2 regions of the Marinicrinis sediminis genome follow, and region 1 is predicted to be linked to the other one. Evidence: riboswitches for the same ligand, from Rfam matches in the RefSeq annotation. Region 1 holds a riboswitch; the other holds the start of a gene.
The links. Region 1 has a riboswitch for cyclic di-AMP ahead of ACFSUC_RS08040 (3D domain-containing protein). Riboswitches for the same ligand answer to the same signal wherever they lie in the genome.
Positions count from the first base shown of each region.

Region 2: another riboswitch for cyclic di-AMP. It lies ahead of ACFSUC_RS17950 (C40 family peptidase); the one in region 1 lies ahead of ACFSUC_RS08040 (3D domain-containing protein).

Region 1 is NZ_JBHUMM010000012.1:46,514-54,302, reverse strand. It holds gene ACFSUC_RS08065 (tRNA1(Val) (adenine(37)-N6)-methyltransferase) at 1-296, shown strand, start outside; gene rsmI (16S rRNA (cytidine(1402)-2'-O)-methyltransferase) at 293-1,216, shown strand; gene ACFSUC_RS08055 (AbrB/MazE/SpoVT family DNA-binding domain-containing protein) at 1,309-1,581, opposite strand; gene ACFSUC_RS08050 (HD domain-containing protein) at 1,915-3,144, shown strand; gene ACFSUC_RS08045 (TatD family hydrolase) at 3,162-3,932, shown strand; cyclic di-AMP (ydaO/yuaA leader) riboswitch at 4,113-4,297, shown strand; gene ACFSUC_RS08040 (3D domain-containing protein) at 4,572-5,705, shown strand; gene rnmV (ribonuclease M5) at 5,863-6,435, shown strand; gene rsmA (16S rRNA (adenine(1518)-N(6)/adenine(1519)-N(6))-dimethyltransferase RsmA) at 6,428-7,315, shown strand; gene yabG (sporulation peptidase YabG) at 7,489-7,789, shown strand, end outside.
Region 2 is NZ_JBHUMM010000044.1:29,510-37,298, reverse strand. It holds gene ACFSUC_RS17970 (choice-of-anchor I family protein) at 1-2,349, shown strand, start outside; gene ACFSUC_RS17965 (hypothetical protein) at 2,625-2,915, shown strand; gene ACFSUC_RS17960 (hypothetical protein) at 3,098-3,799, shown strand; gene ACFSUC_RS17955 (cryptochrome/photolyase family protein) at 3,876-5,261, opposite strand; gene ACFSUC_RS17950 (C40 family peptidase) at 5,407-5,892, opposite strand; cyclic di-AMP (ydaO/yuaA leader) riboswitch at 5,902-6,038, opposite strand; gene ACFSUC_RS17945 (hypothetical protein) at 6,136-6,984, opposite strand; gene ACFSUC_RS17940 (M1 family metallopeptidase) at 7,013-7,789, opposite strand, start outside.

The sequences.
Region 1 (7,789 bases):
TGATCGCAGCCTGTGGTCGAATGGCCAAAAGTGGCGGAAAAGTAGCGATGGTCCACCGTCCTTCGAGAATCATGGATATTTTATTTCTGATGCGCAAATACAAAATGGAGCCAAAGCGCATCCGATGGATTCATCCGAAAAAGGATGCCGAGGCCAATATGGTGCTTATCGAGGCAATCCGCGATGGCAAGCCGGAGGTCAGAGTGCTTCCGCCGCTCATTGTTTATAATGAGCAGCAGCAATATGCCGAAGAATTGATGGAGATCTATTACGGAAAGGGAGAGAGGGAGCAATGAACATTCAAAAAAGCTTTTTGCCGCACCCTGCAGCGCAAGCACATCGCTTGCCAGCTCATAACCCTGCCCCAGCCGAGCTTGAGTATGGCAAACTGTATTTGGTGGCTACCCCGATCGGCAATTTGGAGGACATGACCTTCCGGGCTGTGAATACACTGCATTCCGTCGATTGGATAGCCGCAGAGGATACGAGGCAAACGAAAAAGCTGCTGAATCATTTTGAGATTTCCACCCGTCTTTTTAGTTACCATGAACACAACAAGATGGCCAGCGGAGAACGGATTATCGATCTGTTGAAAGAGGGGCAAAGCGTCGCATTGGTCAGTGATGCCGGAACGCCGGCCGTTTCAGACCCCGGCATGGAGATCGTGGAGGCTGCGCTTGCAGAAGGCTTGTCGGTCATTCCCATACCCGGGGCCAATGCGGCCATCTCTGCCTTGATTGCATCGGGGTTGAACACAAAGGCGTTTACCTTTCTCGGCTTCCTGCCGCGGGAAAAAAAGCAATTGACACAGACGTTGGACCAATGGAAGAATCATACAGAGACGCTGGTGCTGTACGAATCCCCTCATCGCATCAAGAAAACACTGGCGGCCATGTTCGAGGTATGGGGAGATCGCAGAATCAGTTGTGGTCGCGAGCTTACCAAGCGTCATGAGGAATGGCTGAGAGGAACCGTGGCATCCGCCATGGACTACTTTGCAAACCAGCCTCCAATTGGTGAGTTCTGTCTGGTCGTTGAAGGCAATCTTTCTCCAGAAGCCGAGCAAATCGTCGGATGGTGGGAAGGTATGCAAGTTGTGGAACATGTAAAAACATACATGAATCAGGGTCATTCTAAAAAAGAAGCGATGAAGCTGGCGGCAGGAGATCGGGGTGTATCAAAGCGGGATCTGTATGATCAGTGTCATGAACTATAAAAAAAAGACCGCTGTTCGTAAATGAACAGCGGACAAGCAAAAGGAGATATGAAAAGGTTAGAATTAACATATTGGAATAACTCTATTATAACTTATTCTTTCTCATTTGTCATGGAATTATATAAATCAATTAGTTCAGGGATGCAAGACTTGCTGATCATCTTGCCTTTGAAGTAAATAAGCTCGTCTGCATTTCCTGTAAAAATACAAGCAGGCTCATACTTTTTCAGCATAATTCTTTCGCCATCCACATAAATTTCCAACGCGTCTTTTTCCCCGATACCTAGTGTACGGCGAAGCTCGATTGGAATAACAACACGACCCAACTCATCAACCTTACGAACAATACCTGTAGATTTCATCATAGCGAAATGACCTCCTAAATATTTTAAAATGAATCGTCATTATTCGACATAATTTTCGATTCTTATCATACCAACCATTCCCATAACAGTCAATACAATTTGACGCGCGTGAACTTTACTAATGATGCAGTAACGTACCAGCGGTGATTACTACCCCATAATTACACATTAGCTGGATATCATGAAAAATACAAGCAATAGAAAATGGAAGTCAAGATTTTCGGATTCGACAGAACGTGTCGAAAAATATCGCAAAATTGTCGAAAAAAATATAAAAGGGTGCCATTGTATCGAAATCATACTCAAAATGTGTCAGATTGGAGGGGAAGTCAGATGTTAGAAGAGGAAAAAGTTTTCAAAGATCCGGTTCATCGGTATGTGCATGTCCAGGATGAAGTGATCTGGGACCTCATCAATACGAGGGAAATGCAGCGGCTTCGCCGCATTCGTCAGTTGGGAACTTCCTTCTATACGTTTCACGGGGCAGAGCATAGCCGGTTCTCTCATTCCCTGGGTGTATATGAAATTACGAGAAAAATCATTTCACAATTTGAGCGCAATGGTTTTTCCGACTGGCCCACCGAGGAAAGGCTGCTCTGTCTGTGTGCGGCTTTGCTGCATGACATCGGTCACGGGCCATTTTCCCATTCGATCGAATCGGCTTTCGACACCGATCATGAAGAATGGACATGCCGAATGCTCAGAGAGCAGACGGAGGTCAACCAAGTGTTGTCGAAAGTGTCTGCCGATTTCCCCAAGAAAGTGGAGCAAGTCATCTGTAAAACCTATCCCAAAGAAATTGTCGTCAGCCTTATTTCCAGTCAACTCGATGCAGACCGGATGGATTATATTTTGCGAGATGCGTATCATACGGGAGTCAACTACGGAACCTATGATCTGGAGCGCATGATTCGCGTGCTCAGGCCGCATCGCGGACATGTGGTGGTGAAAGAAAGCGGCATGCATGCTGTAGAGGCCTATCTCATGTCCCGGTATCAGATGCATTGGCAGGTGTATTTCCACCCGGTTACGCGCAGCTCGGAAATCATCTTGCGAAAGATGTTCGAGCGTGTCAAATATTTATACCTGAATGGCTACGCATTTGACTTCTTTCCTCATCCACTGGGGGCATTGATTGAAAATCGAATAGAGTCGAAAGAGTATCTACTACTGGATGAATCGTTCATGCAGATGTCTATGATGCAGTGGACCCACGAACGGGACGAGATCCTGGCAGATCTGTGTGATCGCTTCCTTCATCGAAGATTGTTCAAATATAGTACGATGGAGTTACTGGATGAGAGGAAAATTCGAAACATGCGCCAGCAGGTCGTGCAGGCTGGCTATGATCCGCAATACTATCTGGAAGTTGATTTCCCCGCCGATCTCTCCTATGATGTGTATCGAGCCGGGGAGACAGACGGTAAAATTCCCATTTATCTTTGGAATGATCGCGGGAAGCTGATCGAAATCTCGAAAAAATCAGATATCATCCGATCGATCAGCGGCGTTCAGATGGGTACCCATCACCTGTATTATCCCGAAGGGATGTCATTTATCTAATTGAAAAGGAGACGCATATGTTAATCGATACGCACACACACTTGGATGCAGACGCATTTGTAGAAGATCAGGAACAAGTGATACAGCGAGCTCTCGATCAGGGAGTAGAACGGATGATCAATGTGGGTTTTGATCGCAAGACGATTACTTCTACGCTGGAGCTAGCCGAGAAATATGACTTTATCTATGCCGTAATTGGCTGGCATCCCGTTGATGCCGTGGACATGACGGAAGAAGATTTGAAGTGGATCGAACAGCTTGCCACGACACATCCCAAAGTGGTGGGCATTGGTGAAACGGGTCTGGACTATCACTGGGACAAGTCGCCAAGAGCCATTCAGCAGGACGTATTTCGCAAGCAGATTGACCTGGCGAAGCGGATTGGAAAACCGATCATTATCCACAACCGGGACGCCCACCAGGATGTGGTTGATATTCTAAGAGAAGAGAACGCCTCAGAAGTAGGAGGCATTATGCACTGCTATTCTGGCAGCTGGGAAATCGCCAAACAGTGCCTCGATATGAATTTCTATATTTCATTTGGCGGTCCGGTCACCTTCAAAAATGCCAAGCAGCCCAAAGAAGTACTCAAAAAGGTGCCATTGGACCGTTTGCTGGTAGAGACAGATTCCCCTTATTTGACTCCTCACCCCTATCGAGGAAAGCGAAATGAAAGCGGTTATGTGAAGTTGGTGGCAGAGGCAGCAGCAGAGCTGACAGGGAAAACTTTTGATGAAATCATCCGAATAACTGGAAATAATGCCAAAAAAGTATTTGACATCTTTTAAGATTAGTGTTTATTCGAGAGAAAATCAAAGCAATTTCGCAAGAAACAATTCTTCCTCCAGCTTTTTTTTCGATTTTGATCCTGTTTTCAAGTTTTTTTCATAAAATCGCATTTTATTAAACCTTTACAGTCTATCAGAAAGTGCGTAATATTCTTTCTTAGAAACTTCATATGCAATTCCAATTGCACATCGCTTTATTTCCTAATTGGAAAACGGGGGACCCAGATTGAAAACATGGCTGCACATTCGACCGATCGAATTGTGAAGAATGGTATCTTGGGGTGAATTTGATTCCACTCGAATCAATAGGGCATCTCTTGGCCCGAATCCGACAGCTAACCTCGTAAGCGTCTAAGAGAGAACCGCTGCGCATTCACGAAGAGCAAGATAGCTAAAAGCCGCGACCGGACTTCTCCGCACCCGCTGGCTTTTTTTGTTTTGTTCGGGCAAGCAAAGGCAACCCATACAGAGAGCCGAGCTTGAGACAATTGGAATGTAAGAAGGGCCTGCCTCATACAATGTGGAGCATGAGGAGGTTTCCGCCATTACAGGCACTATGAAGAAATTAAAATACAGTCGCGTCAAAACAGTCATCATGGATACACCTACAAGGCGGGACTTTGAAGGAGGGCGAAACACGTGTCGTTTCAATCAAACGAAACCGAACCCGTGAAGCGATCATCCGCAATGTCATTCGCATACCCGTTTACACGCGGAAATAAAAAGTGGTATATGATCATCGGAGCCGCGCTGCTGGCCAGTGTGATCGGCTGGCTGCTATGGTCACAACTGACTGCAGCCAAAACGGTCTATCTCTCCGTAGATGATCAGCCACTAGAAATCAGCACCAAGGCCGAGACGGTAGCAGAGCTGCTGGAAGAGGAAGAACTGGTCATTGGTGAGTTCGATGAATTGAATGTGCCTTTGGAAAAGGAAATCGCGGATGAAGATCACATTCAAATCAAGTATGCTGTACCCATTCAGTTAACGATTGCTGGTGAACAGGAAACTCGTTACACGACGGCGGCTACTGTCGGAGAAGCGCTGGCGGATCTCGGCGTTGCGGTAGATGGGGAGGACAAAATTTTCCCAAGCAAGCTGGAAGCCATCACGCCAGACCAGAAAGTAACCGTCATAGATATTGAGAAGAAAGTCGAAGAACTGGAGGAATCCATTCCTTTTGCCCAGGTGAAGGAAGAGGATCATGCCCTGACCAAAGGCAAGCAGCGACTTGTGCAGGAAGGGAAATCAGGCAAGAAAGTTTCCCAGATTGAGAAAATTTTCGCCGATGGCGAGCAGGTGTCCGAGTCTATTCTGGCCACCTCAGTCGTGGAAGAAGCCATTGATGAGATTATTCAGATCGGGATGAAGAATCCGGTGACGGTACTCTCTGCCACTTCTCCTGCAATTGCAGAAGCCACGATGAACAGCACGACTTTTTCGTACAAGCAAGTATTGAACAACGTGACGCTCACCGCATACGATGCCGGTGTAGGCTCCACAGGTAAAGACAAATCTCATCCACAGTACGGTGTGACGTATACGGGTACGACCGTGGCGGAAGGAAGAACCATCGCTGTCGATCCCAAGGTCATCCCGCTTGGCTGGTGGGTGTATATTGACGGAATTGGCCTCCGAAAAGCGGAGGATACAGGAAGTGCGGTGAAAGGCAAGCATATCGATGTCTATATGGAAAGTGTCGATGAGGCCAAGCAGTTTGGCAGACAAAAGGGATATACGGTCTATGTGATCGGTCCCAAAAAACCATCCTGACACAGAACCGGACATTTTGTTCATGTTTGACTTTATATCGTGCAGCGGACAGGAGAGGTGGATGCACCTCTTCTTTTTTTTGTCGAGAAAGGATATGATGGTACAAGACATTCACCCACTCCTGTTCGTTATGGGGGTGTGGGAAGGGAAGGACATAATGGACAAAATACGGATACAGGAATTTATCGTCGTGGAAGGCAAGGATGATACGAACGCCATCTTGCGGGCCGTTGAGGCAGATACCATTGAAACGGGCGGGTCTGCGCTGAATGCCTCCACCATCGAGACTATCCGCTTGGCCCAGCAGCGAAGAGGCGTGATTATCTTCACTGATCCCGATCATCCGGGCGAGCGTATCCGCAGTCTGATCCATGAACAGGTGCCAGGCTGCAAGCATGCCTTTATTGATATAAAGCGAGCCAAATCAAAAGGAAAGGTTGGCGTCGAGCATGCCGATCCAGAAGCGATTCAGGACGCCCTCCAATCCGTTCATACCATAGCAATTGCGCCTGTAGATGAGGTGTGGACGATTCATCATCTCATGAGAGCGGGTCTGGCAAGCGGGGCTGGTTCGGCCGAACGCCGCAGCCGAATGGGCGAGTTATTGAAGCTCGGCTCCTGCAATGGCAAGCAGTTCCTCAAACGTTGCAACCAGTTTGGCATCACGGTCGATGAATTCGAACAAGCGCTCCGTACAGTGCACAAAGAGGAGGAAGAGCAGCATGGATAAACTGGAGGCGATCGGTTCGCCGTCCTATACCAAGCGTATTCTGAGACAGTACGGACTGAATATGAAAAAAAGTCTGGGACAAAATTTCCTGATGGATCAGAACATATTGCGCAATATTGTAGCCGCTGCGGAGTTGACGCAGGAAAAGGCTGCGCTGGAAATCGGACCGGGGATCGGCGCACTGACAGAAGTATTGGCTCAAAAGGCCGGTAAAGTAGTCGCACTGGAAATCGATCAGAGATTGCTGCCGATTTTGGGACAAACGCTGGCGCCGTATCCGCAGGCCAAGGTGCTTCATCAGGATGTACTGAAAGCGGACCTTCATCAATTGTTTCGCGAAGAATTCGCAACCTGGGGCAAGGTAAGCGTCGTGGCGAATCTGCCCTATTACATTACGACCCCTATCATTATGAAGCTGCTGGAAGCGAAACTGCCATTAGAGCATATCGTGGTCATGCTGCAGAAGGAAGTGGCGGAGAGAATGACCGCCAAGCCGGGCAGCAAAAACTATGGCAGCCTCAGCATTGCCATTCAATATTACTGTGAGACCGAACTCGTCGCCACGGTGCCCAAGACGGTGTTTGTTCCGCAGCCGAACGTCGATTCAGCCGTTATGAAGTTAACGATGCGCAATGCGCCAGCCGTTGAAGTGAGTGATGTTGACCTGTATTTTGAAGTGGTCCAGTCCTCATTTGCTCAGCGAAGAAAAACCATCGCCAACAATCTGGCACAGCGTTTTTTTGGCAAGGACAACAAAGAGCAGCTGTTGGCAATCCTGGAGAGCAGCGGCATCGAGCCAAGCCGGAGAGGCGAGACCCTCACCATGGAGGAATTTGCTGGACTGACGGAACAACTGAAGCCCTTTATCACGAGTCGCTGATCCCCATTCAGGAGCGTGCGGCACCCCTTGCGTACGTCCTGTTCGATCCCGGACTAATTTTAAAACAATCTCAAAGCAATCGTAGACCCATCCCATTCCGATCGTGGACCGTTCGCTGTGACAGGAACCGAACTAGACCTTTGACCATAAGATAGTCGGAGGAGGGATTCGGGATGAAAATAGGGGATTACTGTATACGCAAATCCTATGGCGGCGACGTCATTTTTCGGGTTGAACAGATAGACGGACACATAGCCATTTTAAGAGGGACCGAGTTTCGATTGATTGCGGATGCCCCGTTAACCGATTTGACCGCCGTGGAGGAGCCGAACGAACATCCCGCACATCAGTTCCATGCTCGTTTTGCCGAGGCACGGGAGCAAATGAACCGATTTCGGAAGGATCAGATTGACAAACAGATGCGTACGATGCAGGAAGCCGGAATTGATTCGGAATATTTTGAAGTCCCTGGCA
Region 2 (7,789 bases), on a different contig from region 1:
TTGCTGACAGCCAACGAAGGGGATGCCATGGATTATCACGGTTTTTCAGAGGAAGCGCGCGTGGCAGATATCGCCGATCAGGTGATGCTGAATGAAGCGCGATTCGCTGGCTTTTCGCAGGAGGAACTGGATGCCTGGGTGGAAGCAGGCGGTTTGACGGACCCGGCACAGCTTGGACGCTTGAAGGTGACGACTTCCGCGCCGGTTAACGCAGAGGGAAAATATGAAGCCATTTATGGTTATGGAGCTAGATCTTTCTCGATCTGGAACACGAAGGACATGTCCCAGGTGTATGATAGCGGCAACGACTTTGAAAAACGGACCGCTGCGATCATCCCAGACTACTTCAATTCAGATAACGATGAGAATGAAGCAGACAAGCGCAGTGATGACAAAGGACCGGAGCCGGAGGCCATTGCAGTTGGAGAGCTGGATGGTTCATCGTATGCGTTTGTCGGACTGGAACGCACGGGCGGCATCATGGTGTATGATGTGACCGATGTGACGCAGCCAGCCTTCGAACAATATGTGACGACTCGACGTTACGAAGGGGAAGACATTGCGGGGGATGTAGCCCCTGAAGGGATGATCTTTGTTTCTTCTGAGCACAGTCCGACCGGGGAAGCCTTGCTGATCGCTGCGCATGAAGTGAGCGGAACGATTGCGATCTATGAAGTAAAGACGAAGCCGATGCATGCTTCCATTACCATTTTGCATACGAACGATTCGCACGCCAGAGTATTCGAAGGGAAATATGACGGCATGGGATTTGCAAAACTGGCTACACTCGTTGAGCAATACCGGGATATGAATGAGCATACGCTGCTTCTGGATGCCGGAGACACCCTGCACGGAACGAATTTTGCTACACTCGTTCGCGGTTCCAGCATTGTAGAGGTACTGAATGAAATCGGCTATGACGGTATGGCGCCAGGCAATCATGATTTTAATTATGGATATGAGCGGTTGAAGGAACTGGAGAAAGAAATGAACTTTCCGCTGTATAGTGCCAATGTTCGAGACAAGGCAACGGGTGAACGTGTATTTAATCCGTATGTCATTGAAGAGATAGATGGATTGAGACTGGGTATCTTCGGTCTCAGCACACCGGAAACCCATTACAAAACCCATCCGAAAAATGTAGAGCATCTCCTGTTTACGGACCCGGTCGTTGAGGCACAGGGAATGGTGCAAATCCTGGAACGTCAAAATGTGGATGCCATTATTGCGGTTACACACTTGGGGATTGACGAGTCCAGTACCGATACCAGCATCAAAGTGGCAGAAGGCGCACCGGGCATTGATCTGATCGTCGACGGTCACAGTCACACGACGCTGGTTGAAGGTCTGGAAGGGGCGAACGATACCCTGATCGTGAGCAGTGGAGAATATACGAAGAACCTCGGAGTGGTAGAACTGACCTTCGAAGCAGGTGAGTTGACAGATGCTGCATCCAGGCTCATCTCCAAGGAAGAAGCAACCGACGTAGCGGAACATCCGGAAGTGGTAGAGGTTCTGCAGCGGATTGAGAAGGAACAGGAAAAAGTTTTGTCGCAGGTAGTTGGAAGCACGAAGGTCATCCTGGATGGGGAGCGCGAGCAGGTGAGAACCGGAGAGACCAATCTGGGTAATCTGATTACCGATGCGATGCTGCATATGACCCGTGCCGATGTGGCCCTGACAAACGGAGGCGGTATCCGTGCTTCGATTGAAGCCGGTGAGATAACCAAGGGAGATGTGATCACCGTATTGCCTTTCGGAAACTATATCGTGACCAAGGAAGTGACCGGGGAGCAGATTATAGCAGCACTGGAGAACGGTGTTTCGGCCTATCCGGAGGCGAAGGGTGCCTTCCCGCATGTTGCCGGCATGACCTATCAGATTGATGCCAGCAAACCGGCAGGTGAGCGGGTGCATCACGTGAAGATCAAGGGGCAGCCGATCGACTTGAAGGCTAGCTATGTGCTGGCAACGAACGATTTCTTGGCCGCAGGTGGAGATGAGTACGAGATGTTTACCGCTTCGCCCATTCTAAATGAGTATCCGGCTTTGGATGAAGCCCTGATCACGTATATTCAGGAGCGCGGCGAAGTAAAGAGCAAGGTCGAAGGTCGGATTACAGCTGCAAAGGCCTCACAGGCAGACAGCAAGCCGGAGCTAGCCCTTCCGCAGCATCCAGATGACAAGCCGGCTCAACAGCCGAAGGTCTATGTAGTACGGGCCGGTGACACGCTATATCGCATTGCGATCCGACATGGTGTAACCTGGCAGGAAATTCAGGCACTCAATAAACTCAGCAACCCGCACCTGATTTATCCGGGGCAGAACATTCAAATTCCTGCTTCCTGATTATGATTTGACTGATCGACGGGAGTCACGAGCCAAACGAATCACAAACGACGATGAGCGAAGCATGGGACCATGGATGAGGATGGCCTATCACAAAGCGTATAATCAGACCTCAGACGAGAGCGTGCAGGCGAAAGTTCCTGCATGCTTTTTGTCATGACAATGGCCAGGAGATCGGTTTTATTGGGGCAATCAGAGCTGGATTGGCTTGCTCCGCCGCTTGCAGTGTGGTAAAAGTAAAGCATAGATCTGCAGCATGAAGGAGTGAACTTGAATTGGGCGTTAAATTTGGCAGGGAATATTCAGATATTCATCAGGAACTGGCTGATGCCATTCGTCAGGTGGAAGGATTTTATGCATTTTTTGAAATGGAGCGCACAGACTGGGAAGCACAGACCGAGCAAGAGCAGGCTGAACTGGCCGGCACACTGGCTGATGACTTGTTTTATGCGCTGGGAGAGGACCCCGTCATTGAAATTGGGGAAGGAAAACTGGTGTATGACCGCTCGAAGCACGTCATTTGTGTCGAGCAGCAGGATACGGTTCAGATCGTCAGACTCGTTTAAATCGGTGTTTCGCATGACCTCATAACAGGAAATGAACCTCGCTCCTGACAAGGGCGGGGTTTTGTTATGCATAAACGAATTTCGACTGGGAAAAAATTCAAAAGCAACTTTCAACCCGCAGACCGCGTATCCATATATAGTAGAAAGGCCACGGAAAGAGAAGGACTGGAAGGAGAGAGAGCATGAAGGTGAAAAAATGGCTAGTCCCGTTGGGGCTGTGCTTGATCCTGAGCCTGCTGCTGGCAGGATGCGGGAACGAAAATGAGGGCAATGAATCGGCCAATCTTCCTGGTGAGGATTCCACATTGAATGTGATTGGTGGAGATTCGAATACGAATGAAGAGGTGCCTGCTGATGATGCAGGGGAAGAACAACTGAGTACAGAGGAGCAAGTCATGCAGGCTGCGGGCGAAGTGTTACCTATTCTGGCGGATCAGCAGATCGATCAACTGGTAGAATGGGTTCATCCTGAAAAGGGCATACGCTTCAGTCCCTATGCTTATGTCAATGTAGAGGATCATCAACAGTTCAGTCCGGAAGAGCTCATGCAGGCGTGGGAAAGCAAGGAGAAGCGGGTGTGGGGCTCTTTTGACGGAAGCGGGGAGCCGATCGAACTGACGGTGGAAGCGTATATGAAAACCTTTGTCTACGACGCTCCGTTTCTGGAGGCCGATGATGTCGGCTACAATCACCGGATCGGTCAGGGAAATACCGTTAATAATGCCTTCGAAGCTTATCCGAATGCCAATCTTGTGGAATACCATATCGCAGGAATGGATGCGTCACTGGAAGGAATGGACTGGCGCAGTCTCAGACTGGCTTTTGAAAAACACGAGGGAAGCTGGTATCTCGTAGGGATTATTCATGACCAGTGGACCATTTAGCAGCATGCAAGTACGTATACACGTGTGCATATATCTGTGAACATACCGCTAAGGAGAAGAGCTGGGCAGCCTCTCCTTAGCGGTTTTCTTGTTCAGGATTCGATTTTGCTTTGCTGAGGATGCCCTTATATACTTCAATGGCTCGGGCGCGGGAGTTTTTCAAGTCCACGATCGCACGTGGCTGGGGCAGATGAATATCTCGGTCCGGTAGCGCAGCCAGATGAGGCAGCCATTTGCGGAGATATCGACCGTCGGGATCGAATTTCTGTGACTGGCTGACCGGATTCATCACTCGAAAATAGGGGGAGGCATCATAGCCGAGTGAAGAAGACCACAGCCATCCACCGCGGTTGAGGGTGTTGTCATAGTCCGCCAGCTTGTAACGGAAGTAGGTTTCCCCCAGTGGAAAGGGACAGAGCAGATTTTTGGTGAAAAACATGGCGGTGATCATGCGCAGTCGGTTGGGCATTTCTCCGGTTTCATTCAGTTGGGTCATGGCCGCATCTATAATCGGAATGCCGGTCTGTGCAGTGGCCCATGCCTGAAAATGATGATCGCTCAGCTGCTCCAAGTCATAGTGCTTCTCGTACTCGAAGTAAAAGGGGTCCAGCATGGCCTGGTACAGGTAAAAGTCCCGCCATGCCAGTTGTCTGCGCCAAACACTGTGCGCTGGATATTCCATCATTTGCTGATACACCTCGCGGATGGAAAGGGCCCCCACATTGAGGTGACGGCTGATTCCGCTTGTAGCCTCTTCATGCCCATACCGATCTCGTCTCTGTTCATAATGGAGCAGTGCTTCATCGAGAAAAGTGGTGAGTCGTTCTTCGGGTTGCAGCCGCACGGCTTCCGGTTCCATTTGCTTGAGCGTTTGTTCGAGGGCTTCAGGCATCTCATAGGCGTGGAGCCGAGCATCGTGCACATGGAATGAGGCGGGATGGAGGTGCCGGATATGGGTCGTGTAGGGAGCGGGTGTGTACGTATGCATGTACGCGCTCCATTTATTGAAAAAAGGCGTAAAGACCTTATAAGGTTCGGTGCGATGGGCATAAGACTGGAAATCAGCAGGGTCCATGAGCAGATGATCGAGGAGGAGCGTCCATCTGGCTCCCTTGCCCTCTACCACTTTCTTTAATTCACGATCGCGTTGCTTACCGTATGGGGTGACATCACGATGGGCGACGACCTCGCCTGCTGAAGTATGGTCCAGAACCTCTGCGATGATGTCTGCTGGTGAGCCGTACAGGATATAGAATGGATGCTTCCATTTCTCATAGGCCTGCTTGAGGGCTGTCAAATGCAGCAAAAAGTTGCGACCGCTGTGCTCATTTGCACGGTTTTTGCGAAGTAGAAAGGGGTCAAGAATAAACAGATGAATGCTCGGCTGGTTGGTACGAACGATATACTCGAAGGCAGCCAGATCCTGGACTCGCAAATCACGTCGATGAATAAAAATAATCAACTGGGCATCCCCCTGTTCGTTTCAGTGTCCTACGCTAAGGGTAATGGAAGAAGAGAGGAAATACAAATAAAAAAGCACAGTTCGGGAACTGTGCTTTTCGGCCTATGCCATACATGCATATAGGTCAGATATAAAGGGTGCTGGGTCAGCCAGCTTGTTTTGCGTCTTTTTCCTCTACATCTATGGCGATGCGCTCATAGTAATAGAGCCCGAGAATACGGCGGGATTTTACATATCGCTTGGCATAGTAATCTTCATTCATACTGCTGATCATCACACCGCTGTTGGAAGCATGTGCAAACTGATCATTTCCAAGGTAGATGCCCACATGGGAGATACCCTGTCCGCTCGTATTGAAGAATACCAGGTCTCCGGCCCGCATATTTTCCTTGGCTACCGGATTGCCTTTGTAGGACTGCCCTTTGGACCAGTGCGGCAGTTCAATGCCAAACTGGGCAAATACATATTTCGTAAAGCCGGAACAATCGAAGCCATCCGGGTCTTCGCCGCCCCATTTGTAATCAATGCCAATCAACTTGTTGATTTCTTCTTCCAGTGGAGAGGCTGCACTTGCCTGAACAGAAAAAGCAAACATAAATACAAATAAAAGCAGGATGATGCGACGAGACATTTTCAACACAAATACCCCTTCCATTGCCTGCGAGGTTAGCTGATGGGTTCGGTTGAAGGTTCCCTATGACGATACATGCTGCGTCGTCAATTCACCCGGAGTGGTTCCCCCGCTTCCCAATTAAGGGAATTCGGCATGCTTCAATTTTAGTGTGACATAAGGGTATTCGCTTTGAAAGCCTTTTCTCCTGCTTTCAACGACAATTTTTTTATTTTTTGCTTCGTTTTCATGCCTTGCGCTTCATTATTTTTCTATTTTTTGTATCCATAGGGAATAGTGGCTGCCAATTTCCCAGAACCGAAACAGTACACGCACGAGATGGAAGCATTGATAGAGGATCAGCGCCATGAATCCTGCCATTACCCAGGAAATGAAATGCGAGGCGCCCCAGATGAAGATCATGGCCGTAAGCAAGATTAGGCTGAGCGGGAGCAGACGATGAAGCAGTTGAATGAGCATGACACCGCCCTGCAGTAGACGGATACCGCTTAACAGCCGAAGCTGATTATACATGAAGAGGACGGACAAGCTGAGTACATAGAGGATGTAGAGCGATAGCGAAAGCCCGATCTCCTGGAAATAGCTGCTCCAGTCCGCCTGTCCCTCCAGCTTCTGCATCCAGTGTGGATACAGGAAATAGAGGGGAGCGATGGATAGAATGATGCGCAGCAGGTAGTACATACTGAAAATCTTGCCGTATCGATTCACCCCGGTCAGAAATACCCGCTTCTCTCTCGCCTGCACGTGGGCGCGCGAATGCATAACCTGCCCGGTCTGATAAAACGTGTAATAAACGCCAGCATGGATGAGAGGGGTTACTAGCATACGCAGCAGGAGCACGATACAGAAAGTCCATACATAGGGCATAATCAGATCTGTCTTGGTCAGCTGGAAATGGAACTCCAGCCAAAACAGGCGTGTATCCACATGAGAGAGCGATTCGCCCGGATATCGGACCAGCAGGGAAGCCACGATGGCATGCCAGTATTTATAGAGAAAAAACCCCCAAACAAATGAGTAAAGATAACCTAACAGGACAAGCCCAGGATGCTTGCATGCCAGACTCCAGCCTGTCTTCAGAATTCCTTTCAATGGTCTGCACCTCCAGTTCAATATCGCTTTACCAGGCAAGCAGTCCTAGCAGTGTTTCATACAGTTGTGAGGCTGATGTGGTCCATTTTGTTTTTGACGCGTTGTCGATTTCCGCATGCATGAAGTTGTTCACACGCTTGTTCTCAAGTGGCAACTGATAGAGTGGATCAATCGCGACCCATTTCAGCGGTGATTCTGAGGTGAGAGAAAACAGGCCTTCTTTCTCCTGTCCGTCCCAAATCTTCACCACGTCCTGTCCGTCCTCAAAATGAAACAGGATGGATACTCGTTTGACCGTTCCGCCTTTCCGTTCAATCTTCACCATGGATTCGTAGGCGGAAGTGTCCTCTGGATGAGGATGGGTCTGAATGCTGGCTACACGGAAGTCAGACATGTGAGAACCGTAGACATATTGCTCGAAAAACGGGTTCCAGTCCTGATCTGTGACGCGTTCGAGGATACGCTGAAAACTCTGGGTAGACGGGTGCTTGAATTTCCATTGTTGAAAATAGGTGCGAAGCACCTTCTTCATCTGTTCCGCCCCGATGTCTTTCTCGATTGCCAGTAAAATCAATTTGCCACGGGTATATACATTCTCTGCATAATGGCGGTGACTGTCATAGGCCCAGCTCTCCTGCTGCATAGGGGCCGGCTGCGTCATGTATAGGGCTTCAACCGGGGTTGGCGGTACCATATCGAAGTCTTGTTCCATGACCTTGTCCTCGGCATAGGAGGTAAAGGCTTCATCCAGCCAGGCTTCTTCGAATTCATTGCTGGCGACCATGCCATACCAATACTGATGGCC